DNA from 2 places in the Thalassotalea fonticola genome. Region 2 is predicted to be linked to the other one. Evidence: predicted binding sites of a transcription regulator. Region 2 holds the regulator's gene; the other holds the start of a gene.
What was found. The regulator sigma-54, encoded in region 2, starts transcription at its own class of promoters, with help from an activator protein. The targets are predictions, from matches to a motif close to GTTGGCACGNNNNTNGNNT.

Region 1 (7,656 bases), 880 kb from region 2:
AGTTAAATTCTTTAACAGTACCTGCAGTAGCACGCTCGTAGTGACGAATATTATAAAATTCACGAGGGCGTACAAATGAAATTGCTGTCCCTTCACGGCCAGCACGGCCCGTACGACCAATACGGTGTACGTAAGATTCAGTTTCACCAGGTAAATCGTAGTTGATAACCAGGTCGATACGTTGAATATCTAAACCACGAGCAACAACATCGGTTGCTACCATGATTGACAGCTTACCGTTTTTAAGTTGCTCAACTGTACGTTCACGTTGTGCTTGGTTCATGTCACCGTTTAACGCGGCACAAGGGTAACCTAAACGTTCTAATTGCTCAGCGATAGTAATAGTATCGTTACGAGTACGAACAAAGATAAGTACAGCGTCATAATCAAATGATTCGATGATGCGTTCAAGGGCAGTATTTTTAGTAATACCGCTTACACGCCATGAAAGCTGGGTAATGTTCTTTTTCGACTCTTTTTTCGCAGCAATTTTTACATGTACCGGGGTATCTAAGAAACGATCAGCAATTTTCTTGATTGCCGGTGGCATAGTTGCAGAGAACAATGCCATTTGTGTTTCATCAGCTAAATGATCAAGGATCCATTCGATGTCTTCTAAAAAGCCCATGTTAAGCATTTCATCAGCTTCATCAAGTGCGCAGAATTTAACATCGTTTAACTTTAATGTTTTGCGACGTAGGTGATCCATTAAGCGACCAGGCGTACCGACAACAACTTGTGCACCTTTTTCTAGTTGCGAAAGTTGTGGACCGTATGATTGACCACCATAAAGTGTTGCTACACGCAAACCTTTCATGTTTTTAGCAAACTCTTCTAATGCTTCAGCTACTTGAATAGCAAGCTCACGAGTTGGTGCTAAAACCATCATTTGTGGTTTGCGTAATTTAACGTCAATGTTAGCAAGTGCTGGTAAACCAAAAGCAGCAGTTTTACCAGTACCGGTTTGGGCTTCACCTAAAACGTCACGGCCTTCCATTAAAGGACCAATTGTTTTTTCTTGGATAGGTGTAGGGTTTACAAAACCCATGCCGTTTAGGGCAGATAATAATACTTCAGGCAAACCTAAAGATTCAAAGCTAACAGTAGCGTTGTTTAATTCAGTCATTAATTTTGTCTTCTCAACAGGCAGATCAATACCTTACGGTAAATAACTGCGAAAAAATTCAAAGTTATCCACCGGAAGACTTATGGCGAGATCGGTGCGCTACATGTGTACAAACTAAGTGCGCACATAGGCTTTTGGGATCTATAGCTAATTTGATGATCGATGTCATAAGCATCACTGCTTATGGATTCATCTGGGCTAGCTCTTGGCAAGTCAGTTGGCGGAAATAACCACTCTAATTACTAATAATTTAATTAGTAAAGTAATCTCCTAGTAAATGCCGTTCGGTTGTGGCGTTAGGAGAAGTTGGCGCATCATACCGTTTTGTAAGAATAATGCAAGTAACATTGTGTAATATTCGTACTAAAAATCGTGTTTTATCGATTTTTTAGGCAAAAACAGTGCCAAAAGTGAACTTTAGCTACGAAGTCAATTCAATTTCACTCGCCCTATGGTGTTAGCATCAGTTCCAAACCAAACCTCATCAGTTGCAGGGTGATAATACATATAGCGAATTGAACCGGCCCCACTTGGTACGTTTACATTGGCAATGAATTGTTTGCTATTGCTATCAAACACTCTGATTTGATTCGGCGTTGTGCCAGTAAGGGCTAGCCAAATTCGATCATTGCGATCAATGGCTGAGCCATAAAGCTTTGCCTTGTTCTTTTCCGGCAACCGCCAGCGATCAATATGTTTTGCAGTAGGGTTATATTGACCAAGATAACCGAGGCGATGATCAAGGTAATACACGTGGTTGTTTTGAGTTATTTCTAATCGTCTTGGCCGTTCGGCATTATCCAGAAGAGGTATTTGTTCAACAGAATAATTTTCAGGATTTATGCGCGCAAGCTTGTTGCTGCCAAATAACACAACCCAAGGTACGTCATCGTAGTCAACTTTAATACCATAAGGTCTGGCCGAATCAAAAGGCATGGCCGTTAATTTCACCTCACCGGTTTGAGTATTTAAAAAACCTACTTTGTTACCCCACTGCGCGGTAAACCAAATATTTTCTGCCGAATTAAATACCAGCGTATGTGGATCTATTGGCGTTTCCTCTGGCATGGAGAATTGCTTAATTTTGCCATCAGTTGGATTTAATTTACCTATATGGCCATTTCGATTGCCGGCATACCAAACGTTATCTTTACTATCAATAATGAGATTATGTGGGTTGGTGTTCGCACTTAATTCAAAACGCTTAAATTTTCCAGTTTTCGGATTGAGCATGGCAATATAATTACCTGATTGCCCACAAAACCACACATTACCATTTGAGTCGAGTGCAGGATCTCTTGGGCGCGTGTTATCCCACGGCACTTGCCACTCTTTTATATCAATAGTTTTCGGCCATGAATTTTCGACACCACGGGAGGCTAAGGGCAAAAATAACAGAATAAAGACAACTGCAAGATAACGTTTCATAATTGGTATTTTTTTAATTGATTCGTAGGAAAAGTATAGTTTATAAAACGGAAGGTGCAGCTTGCGGTTCTTAAGAAGGCTTATGGTACGGATGAGAATGCATGGGCTGACTAATGCCCTCTCCACTTAACAGTCTCTGCCCTTAGCAGTCTCTCACCATTTGCTAGCGCCTCCCCTACTTACTGAACTGGTTTCAGTATCTTGCTTTAATTTAATGGACCCTGAAATGAATTCAGGGAATGGTATAGCTATGAGTTCTAGAAAAGTTATGGGTAAAAATGGGAAAACCCGCTGCGCTCGCTTAAAAGCACACCGGGTTTAGGTTTTACTAATTTGTTTTACAGATTGACAGATCTTTAGGAATAAACAGTATTAGTAATATTTAGCTCTACTGAGGCTATGATTTAAGAGTCGATATTAAACTCTCCTTTAACACCTTTAATGTTTAAGCCACCAGAGCCGCTTTCTGTGATCGTTAAGCCACCGGCATCTTTCACTTCAATTGCACCTGAGCCATCATCGATAGTCACCATGCCGCCAATATGGCGCAAGATCATTTCACCAGAGCCATCTTCAACATTTACCGAGCCCGCGATATCAACCACCTTCATTTCGCCTGAGCCGTCTTTAATATCTACATCGCCACTCACATTACTAATGTCAAGTTCGCCCGAGCCATCATCAACAATTAAATCACCTTGAATATTTTTGACAAATAACGAGCCTGAACCATCTTCTACTTCAACAAAGTTATTCATGTCAGTAATTGAGATATCGCCTGAGCCGTCATCAATATCTAGTGCTAAGTTATTTGGCACTTGCACCGTTATATCAATTGATGGTGTATTACCATTCCAAAAACCACTGGTAGAGCCATGCTTAGCAATTAATACCGCCTTTGAGCCTACTTTTGTTAATTCAAGTTCGTAATCACGTGCTTTAGTGGTAGTAATATCGGCCTTAACGGTAATTTCAGTAATACCTTCTACGCCGACTATATTTAAATAGCCTGAGCCAGTGTCAATTTCCAAACTGTTTACATCTGCACTGGCAATGACTAAGGTTTCTTCTAATTCTACGTCTGCACTTTGTGCTCCAACATGGATGACACAGCCTGGTAAAATAAGTACGGCAGATAATAAAGCGGCAATTTGGGTTAGTTTCATTGTTAAATCCCTGATTTATATTTAGTATTTTTAACTAATATTGTTACGTATAAGTTAATACAATCAACATTCAGGCCAACTTTTTAACCCATTGTTTTTAAAGAGTTTATAATAAACACGAGCATATACAGCTCAAAAACTAGTGGTGGTTACTACTAAATAGTGGTGAAAATGTTAAAACCAGGGTCATAAAACCAGGGTCAGAGTCAGGTTTTAAAATAACCTGACTCTGACCCTAGTTTTTTGAGTTAGCCGAATTTTGATAAGGCGAAAAAGCGTACTTCATCGGAGATCACATCTGGCAAGATGCCAAAAATCAGTATGGTTATGCTTAAGCCGACGATAACTGCATGGGACAGGCGGTTCAGTTTGATCAGGTGTTGATTGTCTGCTTTGGCAAATAAGGTAAAAATAATACGCAGGTAATAGTACAAGCCTATACCGCTACCTATCACTAAACTTGCTAATAACCACCAGGCGGAATTATCAACGGCGGTACTGATGATATAAAACTTACCAATAAAGCCTGCCGTTAACGGGATACCAGCAAGTGATAAGAGCGCGCACATCATCGCCGCGGCTTGCACTGGTGCACGCCAGAATAAACCATTCCAATGTTGCCAGTTATCGTTATCTTGCTCGCTGTTTGCTTTTGATGTTTGACAAATAAAGGTGAATAAAAGTAACGTCGCTAAGCAATAGGCCAGTAAATAAAATAAGCCCGACTCCCATGCCAGCTGCAATGATTGTTGTGACATTACATTTAACATGATCAACAAGTAGCCCATATGGGCAATGGATGAATATGCTAGTAAGCGTTTAATGTTGGTTTGTTGTAATGCCAACAGATTACCGACCAACATCGAAGCTATTGCAACAAAGGTGATGACATTAAGTAACTGATGTTCTCCTATGGGAGTTACATATTGCACCGAAAAAAACCAAAACTTGATCAATACGGCAAATATAGCGGTTTTAGATACGGTGGCCAGTAACATGCTTACCGGTGCAGGAGCCCCCTGATAAACATCAGGTGTCCACATGTGAAAAGGTGCTAATGACAATTTAAATGCTAATCCTACAATAAATAACACTGAACCCGCATTAAACAATAATTGCATTTGTGGGTTATTAGCCGCTAAAAAACTATCGCTTATATGATGGAAATTTAGATTACCACTGTAGGCATAAATCATTGCCATACCAAACAATAAAATGCTTGACGCTGTGGCGCTTAAAATCAGGTATTTAAAACTGGCTTCTAACGTTTGCCGACGATTACGTAAGTACCCCACCATACCAATCAAGGCAATGCTTAATAATTCCAGACCTAAAAATACACTGGCAAAATGATTGCTTATCGCTAACAGGCTTGCTCCCAGAGTGACCAGTAATAACAAGACATAATACTCATCATGAACTTCTTGGCTTACTTTTAAATAACGACCACTGACTAAACAAACAATAAACGCACAAAATAGCAGTAATACACTTATGGCAATGGAGAAACCATCAAGGTAAAACAATATAGTCGACTGAGTATTGATGGCCGGTAATATCAAGTAATGTGCACTGGCCGCCAAGACAATACTGATGGCGGTAAATGCTTGGATCATCAAGGTTGAACGTTTAATAGCGATTAACAATAATTGCAGTACAATCGCCAGCGACAAGATTAACTGCGGCAATATGGCTAATAATTCTAAATTACTCATTATTTACTCCCTATTACGCTGGTACTGGTTAACTCACTAATTTTCATTTCATTTACAGCTGCAACATACTGCTCTGGAAAATAGGCAAAGATCAGTTCCGGAAATAACCCTAAGCAAATCAGTAGCCCCAATAATGAGCCACAGATCAATAGCTCTCTTTTGCCTAAGTCAGTAATACTGTGCTTGGCTTCACCTTGAAAACTTTGCTGGAATAAATACATGCCATAAATGGCCGAGCCTATAAGCCCAAGTGCGGCAAAAACCACATGGACAGGATAAGATTTAAAGCTGCCGGTTAACACCATAAACTCACCGACAAAATTAAGCAGTCCGGGTAAGCCAAATGCTGCGGCGACAAACGCCAACAGCATGCCGCCCATACGCGGTGCACTGCTATACATGCCGCCCATCAGAGATAAGTCTCGGCTATGCAAACGTTGATACAACATGCCTGCCATTGAAAACAGTGCGGCACTGCTCAAGCCGTGTGCGACAATAGTGAGTATCGCGCCATGATAGGCGATTTGCTGAAATGAGAATAATGCCAGCATAACAAAGCCCATGTGCGAAATAGAGCTGTAAGCAACGAGTCGTTTGAAGTCGGTTTGCGCAAAGGCAAGTTTTGCTCCATAGATAATGCTAACAACACCAAGAACAACAGCCACATTGGCAAAGTTACTACTGGCTTGGGGAAACATCTCTAAAACAAACCGAATAAGACCATAAGCGCCAGTTTTTAATAAAACGCCGGCAAGCAATACGCTACCTGCAGTTGGCGCTTGGGTATGAGCATCAGGTAACCAAGTGTGTACCGGAAATGACGGTAACTTAACGGCAAAAGCAATAAAGAAACCAAGCATGATGTAAAACTCTACCTCTGGGTTAATCGCCATTTGTTTTAAGGTAAAGTAATCAAAACTTAAATTGCCGGTTTGTTGTTGATGAATAAACGCTAACGCGACAATGGCAATAAGCATTAACAGGCTACTTACCTGGGTAAAGATAAAGAACTTTGTTGCTGCATAAATCCTGTTCTCATGCCCCCAAATCGCAATTAATGCGGTCATTGGCAGTAGCATTACTTCCCAGAAAAAGAAGAATAAGAACAAGTCGGTGGCAATGAACACGCCCACGATACCGGCAATAGATGCCATTAAATTAAAGTAATAGAAGCCGACCTTATCAGTAATTTCTTGCCAAGAAACTAACACACAAATAACGCCAAGCAATAATGTCAGTACAATTAAAACAAAGCTTAAACTATCGATACCCGTGGCATAATAAATGTTAAACGCTGAAATCCATTCACTATTGGCCAATTTTACATACTGATGAAAGACCAGTGGATTCTCAACGGCAAACTCTGCAAGTAAGCCAAAGCTGAACAGTAACGCTAACAAACTGATCCAGCGGCCCATATTCGCACGATGATTCTCTGCTGCCCAGGCAATAATGCCGCCAACGAATAACGCGATAAGAATTTGAGTTAAGATCATAGCGCCCCCCCTCCCGCGTTAAACACGTTCGCGCTAAACAATACAATTGCGAGCAGTAGCACAACGCCAACACCTATCATCGCGCCATACCAACGCAGTTGACCATTTTGACTGGCTTTGAATACTTCATGCCAAGTTTGTACATTCCAGCGGATACCATGGACTATTTGGTCGATAATGTCGTTTTTATTCAATTTACTGATAAACACAAAAGGCTTAACAAGCATATAGGTATATAATGTGTCGAACCCTAGCCCCCGTTGTAAGAACGAATATAAATTAACTCCGGAGCCAACGGCGGCGGATATGTTTTCGCTAGGATCTGAGATATCTTGACCAGTTTTTGGAAAATACCCAACATAGGCAATAACAATACCAACAAATGGTGTCGCTATAGCAATTGTATGCAACCAGGCGGGATCATTATTAATTATTGAAATTGTTGGAAATAGAGCGGTTAAATCCAAGGTGATTAAGCCACCAACCAGTGCTAACAGCGCCAAGATAATTAAAGGTATTAATTGCAGCTTATCTGTCACCGGGTGAACGGATTCATTGCCTCGATATTCACCAAAGAAGGTAATAAATAGCATTCTAAAACTGTAAATGCTGGTGATAAGTGCGCCTATTACGCCTATCCACCAAAACACTGGTCCGGCTGTGGCTGACGAATACAGCTCAGCCAGTATTGCTTCTTTTGAAACAAAGCCAGAAGTGCCAGGAAA
Region 2 (7,656 bases):
ACTTAACAGCCAAAAGCTCAATACTCAAAAAACACCCGTGATGTTTAGAGCGGATGTCGCCAATAGTATATTTGGTCACTTTATTGCAGCAATTAGCGGTGGTAATTTATATCGAAATTCATCGTTTCTATTAGATGCCATCGGTGACCAAGTATTTTCATCACACTTGAATATTTCTGAACGACCAAAAATTCTACGTGGTTTAGCCAGCAGCAGCTTCGATGCTGAGGGCATTGCTACCCAGGATAGAGAATTTATTGTTGATGGTGTATTGCAATCATATCTTTTAACAAGCTATTCAGCACGTAAGTTAGGACTTACTTCAACTGGTAATGCTGGTGGTATCCATAACTGGTTAATATCAGCTAATGATGGTGATTTTGAGGCGATGCTCAAAACTTTAGGAACCGGTTTATTGGTTACTGAACTTATGGGGCAAGGCGTAAACGTAGTTAATGGCGATTATTCACGCGGCGCTGCCGGGTTTTGGGTAGAGAATGGCCAAATACAATACCCAGTGTCTGAAATCACCATTGCCGGTAATTTAAAAGATATTTTTAAAGCCGTAGTTGCAACAGGATCGGATTACGATTTACGTGGCAGCATAAAAACTGGTTCTATCATAATTGAAGAAATGCAAGTTTCAGGACAGTAAGAATAGCGACGAGAGGCTAGAAACTAGAAACGATGAGCGAGAGCTGTTTTTCGTTTCTCGAAGTAAGTAAACCACTGAGTGGTTGATGAATGTTCTCGCTTCTGGTTAGCGACCTAATAGCAGCGTTGCCGTCCCCAAGAAAGCAAAGATTCCGACCACATCGGTTATTGTGGTTAAAATAACACTACCGGCTAGCGCTGGGTCGATATTCATCTTCTTCAATACTAAAGGCGTAGCTACACCAGCTAAGCCTGCTACAGTTAAATTCATCAGCATTGCAAAAGCAATTATTCCACCTAGCAGTATATCTTGCTTCCAAATGGCAACAATTGAGGCAATAAATAAAGCCCAGATAAGACCATTTAAAAAACCGACGGCGATTTCTTTATTGAGAATAATGCGTGCGTTATTATCACCGATATGACCTAATGCCATACCGCGAATAACTAAGGTTAAGGTTTGATTTCCAGCAACTCCGCCCATACTCGGCACTAATGTATTTAATACTGCCAATATCGCCATCTCAGCTAATATTCCCTCAAACATGCTTGATACTGCTACAGCCATTAATGCGGTAATTAAGTTCACTCCCAACCAAATAGAGCGCTGCTGAGTACTTTTTATTACGGGGGCAAAGGTATCAGCTTCATCATCTAAACCAGCCATGCTCATCATTGAATGCTCGGCATCTTCACGAATGATGTCAATTACATCATCTATGGTGATACGACCAAGTAGATGACCATTTTCATCGACTACAGGAGCCGAAAACCAGTCATGTCGTTCAAATAGTTTAGCCACTTCACTTTCTTCAGTTTCAACTGATATGGCGATGGTATCGTAATCGATAATTTCTGCGATCGGCTGTTCAGGCCTTGCTGTTACTAAATCAGCTAATGAAACTGAGCCAATGAACTTGTCTTGTCTATTAACCACATAAAATGAATCTGTCGCTTCTGGTAGCTCACCTTTTAAGCGTAAATATCGTAAAATTACGTCTATGGTAATATCTGGGCGAAGGGTGATGGTATCGGTATTCATGATACCGCCGGCGGTATCCTCTTCATAAGACAGTGCTTGCTCAACTCGGGTACGGTCTTGCGAGTCCATTGAGTTTAATACTTCTTTATAAACAGAGTCAGGCAAGGTTCTTAAAACTTCGGCCAGATCATCAATGTCCATGCCTTCAGCAACTGCAGCAACTTTTTCAGGCTGCATGTTTCTTAAGATACCTTTACGAACTTCTTCAGAGAGTTCTTCAAGGACTTCACCCTGCAAATCAGGATCAATTAATTGCCAAAGAACATTACGACTGCGTGCGGTAGATGATTCGAGGAGTAAAGCAATATCAAAAGCCGGCATATGCTGGAACATTTTGCGCACATAAACGAACATACCACTTTCTAAAGCAGTATTTATTTCTAATAATCGTTTTTGGCTAATTTCTTGCTCTGATCTTTCTGGCATGAATCACCCTGTGCAAGCTTATTTTTGATATTTTTAATTATTGCAAGTTTAACGTAAGCTAATGGTTTTATCAGCTTTTTTATTCATCTTCATCAAATTTGTCTGAAAATAATTGTATGACTGCTGACATAGCCTGACTAGCTTGTATGCCTTCCGCTCTGATCAAAACTTCTTTGCCTTGACTGCCCGTTAATAGCATTAGTCCCATAATGGAGTCAGCATCGGCGGAGTTTGTCTCAACTGTTAGGGTAATTTTAGCCTGATAGTTTTTACTTAACTTTGCTAGTTTAGTTGCGGCCCTGGCATGAAGACCTAATTTATTTTCTATAAGTACACTTTGTTCAACAATTAACGACATTTTATAAATTTAACTCTACATTTATTTGGATACTTCGCTTTATAGCTATTTGGTCATTTCACGGTGACGAATTTGTATATCTTTGTGTTCTTTTTTAAATTGTTTTGCTAACGTTTCAGCAATGTAAACACTTCGGTGCTGACCGCCGGTACAACCAATAGCAATAGTCAAATAGGTACGGTTGTTGCGTTCTAAATGAGGTAACCAGGTCATCATAAAAGAGTTAATTTGCCAGATGAACTTAGTCACTATAGGTTGGCTTGCCAAAAAATCTTGAACGGGCTGATCTAAGCCATTATAAGGCTTTAGCCCTTCCTCCCAAAATGGATTGGGTAAAAACCTGGCATCGAAAACATAATCTGCATCAGACGGTACCCCATATTTAAAGCCAAATGATTCAAATACAATCACTAAATTACCGGTAGTTGAGCCGAGCACTCTTTCTCGTACTAAATCGGCAAGTTGATGCGGGGTTAATTTGGAAGTATTGATGTATAAATTCGCTCTACTTGCCACTGGATCAAGCAGTTTCTTCTCTAGTGCAATTGCTTGATCAAGAGCCATATTCTGGCGAATAAGCGGGTGAAGTCGTCTTGTTTCGCTATAGCGACGGATGAGTTCACTATCATCGGCGTCTAAATACAAAATACTTAATTCAACCGAATTAGGTAAATAATCAATGATCTCTTTAACGTCTTCAGGGTTTTCAGGAAGGTTACGTACATCAAGTGATACCGCGACGTTTTCATAATCATTAATAACGGTATGGGTTAGTGCAGGTAATAGGTTTACCGGAATATTATCAACACAATAATAACCAAGATCTTCAAGTACTCTTAAAGCTACGGTTTTACCTGAGCCTGAGCGACCACTTACAATGATTAATTTCATTTTCTACCTAATATATTTCTAATGGGGCAAATGTGGTTTAGTCGCTTAATTGCTTACTACTAATTGATGTAGTTCAGTTGAGCTATTACAACGTCTCACTTTTTTACTATTGTCTTTATCACTAAAAAATCGGGCTACACTGGCTAAAGTCTCTAAATGTTGCTGGCAATGATCTTCTGGTACAAACAATGCGAAAAAAATATCAACCGGTTTATCATCAATAGCATCAAATATAACGGGTTTATCTGTTGTCAGTAAGACCGCTACAGGGCTTTCACTATTATTGATTTTACCGTGTGGAATAGCAATGCCATTGCCAATACCGGTACTACTCAATTTTTCTCTTTTAGTTAAACTGTTCAACAATTCTTTTGCTGTTGCGCTGCTAATTTTATTAGCTGCAATTGCACTAATTTGTTCTAGAATGTTTTTTTTACTTTTCCCCTGTACTGCACATAGAGTGCAGTCAGGGCTTAATAGTTGGTCTAATTTCATAGTTAGTGATGAGCTAATTTAGCCTTATGTTTGAGCACTTGCCTATCTAATTTATCGATCAGACCGTCAATTGCCGCATACATATCTGCATGGTTGGCTGAGGCGAATATTTCACCGGCATTTACATGTAACGTTGCTTCAGCGATTTGTTGTAATTTCTCTACTTTCAGTACCACATATACATTATTTATGTGATCAAAATGCCTTTCTAATTTTTGCAGTTTTCCATCAACATATGAACGCATAGAATCGGTAACTTCAACATGATGACCGGATAGATTAATTTGCATAAGCTTTGTCCTTTTTTGTTGGTTTAAAGTAAACTTTTTCTTTGATTAGAAGGTGGTATTCCTAACGACTCTCTATATTTTGCAATCGTTCGTCGTGCAACATTAATGCCTTGAGCACTGAGTAGCTCAGCCATTTTGCTATCGCTCAATGGTTTAGCAACTATTTCAGCATCGATTAATTTTTTAATCAGTGCGCGTATTGCTGTAGATGAACATTCTCCACCATTTTCGGTACTTACGTGACTAGAAAAGAAGTATTTTAATTCAAATATACCTCTGGGAGTATGCATATACTTTTGCGTGGTTACACGAGAAATAGTTGATTCATGCATTTCAACTGCTTCAGCAATATCGTTTAACACCATAGGTCGCATAGCTTCAGCGCCGTGCTCAAAGAACCCTTGTTGTTGCTGAACAATACAATTAGATACTTTCAGTAAAGTATCGTTTCTACTTTCAAGTGATTTGATAAACCACTTGGCTTCTTGTAAGTGTGAGCGAATAAATTGACTATCTTCTGAAGATTTAGTTGTTTTTGCTATCGCCGCATACTGATTATTAATACCAATTTTAGGCGCTGTATCCGGGTTTAATTCTACTACCCAACGACCATTTTTTTTGAACACACTGACATCAGGAATTACGTATTGTTCGTCTTGCTTTACTATTGCATCGCCGGGTCTAGGGTTTAATGAGTGAATTAACTTCATCACTTCTTTTAACTGCGGCTCTTTTAATTTTGCTTTGCGCATGATCTGCCTAAAATCACGGTTTCCTAGCAAATCGATGTGTTCCTTGATCACTACTTTAGCCTCCGCGAGGAAAGGTGTTTCAGGATTAAACTGAGCAAGTTGAATAAGTAGACAATCGGCTATCGATTTTGCTCCAGAGCCGATAGGATCAAACATGTGAATGCGTTTTAGTACTGCTTCAATTTCGTCTAATTCAACTTCTTCATTTCCTAAACTAGATAAAATATCCTCACTGCTCACTGTAAGGTAGCCACTATCATCAATAGCATCAATTATTGCGATGGCAATGGTCCTGTCTGTATCTGAAAACGGGGTTAATTCCATTTGCCAAGTCAAATGATCTTGGATAGATTCTGTTGTTTCACCCTGATAAACATAGTCATCACTGTTGACGCCGCCCAGGCCAGTGTTTGAAGTACCGGCGCTAAAGCTTTCTTCCCAAGTTGAGTCTACCGATAGCTCTTCTGGAATTTCATTTTGTGTTAAAGCTTCAGAAGTGCTTATTTCATCGTGAGTAGGTTGTGCGTCTTCACTACCGTCAGTGGTATCTGCCGTTGCTTGTTTAGCATCTAAATGGGAATCTGAATTAGCATTATTCTCTTCTAGGTTACCAGACTCATCGACTTCTAATAAAGGGTTACTATCAAGAGCTTCTTGAATTTCTTGTTGGAGATCTAACGTAGAAAGCTGCAACAGTTTAATTGCCTGTTGCAACTGTGGAGTCATGGTTAAATGTTGCCCCATACGGAGCTGAAGACTAGGTCTCATTTTTTGAAAAATTCCAAATTTACATAACGTCAATATTATGTAAGTTAATTAGGGTTTGTTACACGGCTTTGCTGTTCTAAGCAATACACTATTAATATAACTATAGCTTGAATTTTTCACCTAGGTAGACATCTCGAACATGTTGATTACTTAAAACTTGTTCTGCATTACCTTCAGCGATTAATTCACCATGACTTACTATGTATGCGTGTTCACATACATCAAGAGTTTCTCGTACGTTGTGGTCGGTGATCAATACCCCAATACCACGATCTTTTAACTGTAAAATAATTTTTTTTATATCGCCAACTGAGATAGGGTCTACCCCAGCAAACGGCTCATCTAATAAAATAAATTTAGGATCAGCAGCCAGAGCCCTGGCTATTTCAACACGGCGCCTTTCACCACCAGATAAACTCTGGCCAGTATTCTCAACGATGTGGCCAATATTAAATTCTTCAACCAAACTCTCAAGTTTTTCTTGTCTGGCGATATCGTCTAGGTCTTTACGGGTTTGTAAAATGGCCATAATATTATCAAAAACGCTAAGCTTTCTAAATATTGACGCTTCTTGTGGCAAGTAACCTATGCCTTGTCGAGCTCTTTCATGCATAGGCAATAATGTTAAATTCTGTTCATTTAACACAACTGAGCCTTCATCGCTTGGCACTAAACCAACGATCATATAAAACGATGTAGTTTTACCTGCACCATTGGGACCGAGTAGGCCGACAATTTGCCCTGAATTTACCGTTAAACTGACATCTTTTACTACTTTTCGACCGCTGTAGGATTTAGCAAGGTTTAGTGCTTTTAGGGTTGCCGTCATATTATTGTTCTTTATCTTGCTCTATTTCATTGTTTATTTTAGGTGAGACATCTTTATCTTCTGGTTTAACTTCAGGCTTCAAGATAGTCGTTACAGTACTCGCACTTTCTGCATTGAGCTGTTCAGTTGCAATGTTATAGGTAATAATATCGCCTTTTACCATACTGCCTTCTTGGCTTACCGATGCATTACCTTTTATGATAATGGTCTGTGTGGTTGGTGAATAAGCCACTTCATCTGCTTGTAATTCAATTTTTTGGCCGTCATCAAGAATTTGGCTAAAACGTGCGGGTTTACCTATAGCTAAATAGTGTTTAAGGTCAGTACCTTCCAGATTCGTCACTTTTACTATATCTGCTTCAATGCTCAGAGTGCCCTGAGTGATTTTCACATCTTCCATATAGCTGGCAATTTTATTTTTTAAATCACTCGATTGTTTTTTCGCGACAATCACTATTTCCTGTTTAAAGTCAGCTTCTTCGGCAACACTTGTTGCTAAAGGGGATACCAAAGCTATGCCAAGCAATAATTTATGAGGCATGTTTTTTATAAATTGTTTGTACATGTTCATTCAAATTCATTTTAGTTGTATTGATATCAACGTGTAACCCAGAGCCATACATAGTGAAATCCTTGCCTTTTAACAGGATTGTTTGCTCTGAAGTGATGATATTATTGGTTAAATCTACATTTAAAGATTTGCCGTGTATTTCTGAAATAAAACTTGTTTCATCGTCTGATATCAATCGTACTCTATCATTGAGTAATAAGATATTATCTTCGCCTAAATGACCTTCATTTGCCGATAAATTCCAAGCAGCACTGCCATCTTTAGGATAGAGCGTATATTTAGGTGCTTGAAAATGAGTCTCCGTATTAGTCAAATAATGGGACATTCTCTCAGCATATATGGTATGAGTTAAATTACCCTCAGCGTCATATTGGCTTGAGCTTAATGCTGTTGCGATAAAATCAGGTTCGTCTTTAGGTTTTATTATTTGCACAATTTTTTCATTCGATTTTTGCCATTGCATATAACCATAAACAGATAATGCTATGATAAATATAATCGTTGAAATACTATGCAAACGATTCATATACTGCTGCCTTTCGCATTTTTCAAGGTATTTTGACTTTGCATTATTAGATCA

Region 1: a site for sigma-54 is predicted at 3,782-3,800, ahead of RI844_RS07310 (DUF4097 family beta strand repeat-containing protein). Genes of this name have one in related genera too.

Annotation. Positions count from the first base shown of each region.
Region 1 covers NZ_CP136600.1:1,805,412-1,813,067, forward strand. The annotation lists gene RI844_RS07300 (DEAD/DEAH box helicase) at 1-1,126, opposite strand, end outside; gene RI844_RS07305 (Vgb family protein) at 1,556-2,554, opposite strand; gene RI844_RS07310 (DUF4097 family beta strand repeat-containing protein) at 2,959-3,720, opposite strand; gene RI844_RS07315 (NADH-quinone oxidoreductase subunit N) at 3,969-5,435, opposite strand; gene RI844_RS07320 (complex I subunit 4 family protein) at 5,435-6,931, opposite strand; gene nuoL (NADH-quinone oxidoreductase subunit L) at 6,928-7,656, opposite strand, start outside.
Region 2 covers NZ_CP136600.1:2,687,957-2,695,612, reverse strand. The annotation lists gene pmbA (metalloprotease PmbA) at 1-655, shown strand, start outside; gene mgtE (magnesium transporter) at 761-2,122, opposite strand; gene RI844_RS10835 (HPr family phosphocarrier protein) at 2,202-2,480, opposite strand; gene rapZ (RNase adapter RapZ) at 2,526-3,371, opposite strand; gene ptsN (PTS IIA-like nitrogen regulatory protein PtsN) at 3,417-3,866, opposite strand; gene hpf (ribosome hibernation promoting factor) at 3,869-4,156, opposite strand; gene RI844_RS10815 (RNA polymerase factor sigma-54) at 4,180-5,676, opposite strand; gene lptB (LPS export ABC transporter ATP-binding protein) at 5,777-6,505, opposite strand; gene lptA (lipopolysaccharide transport periplasmic protein LptA) at 6,507-7,076, opposite strand; gene lptC (LPS export ABC transporter periplasmic protein LptC) at 7,036-7,602, opposite strand; gene kdsC (3-deoxy-manno-octulosonate-8-phosphatase KdsC) at 7,599-7,656, opposite strand, start outside.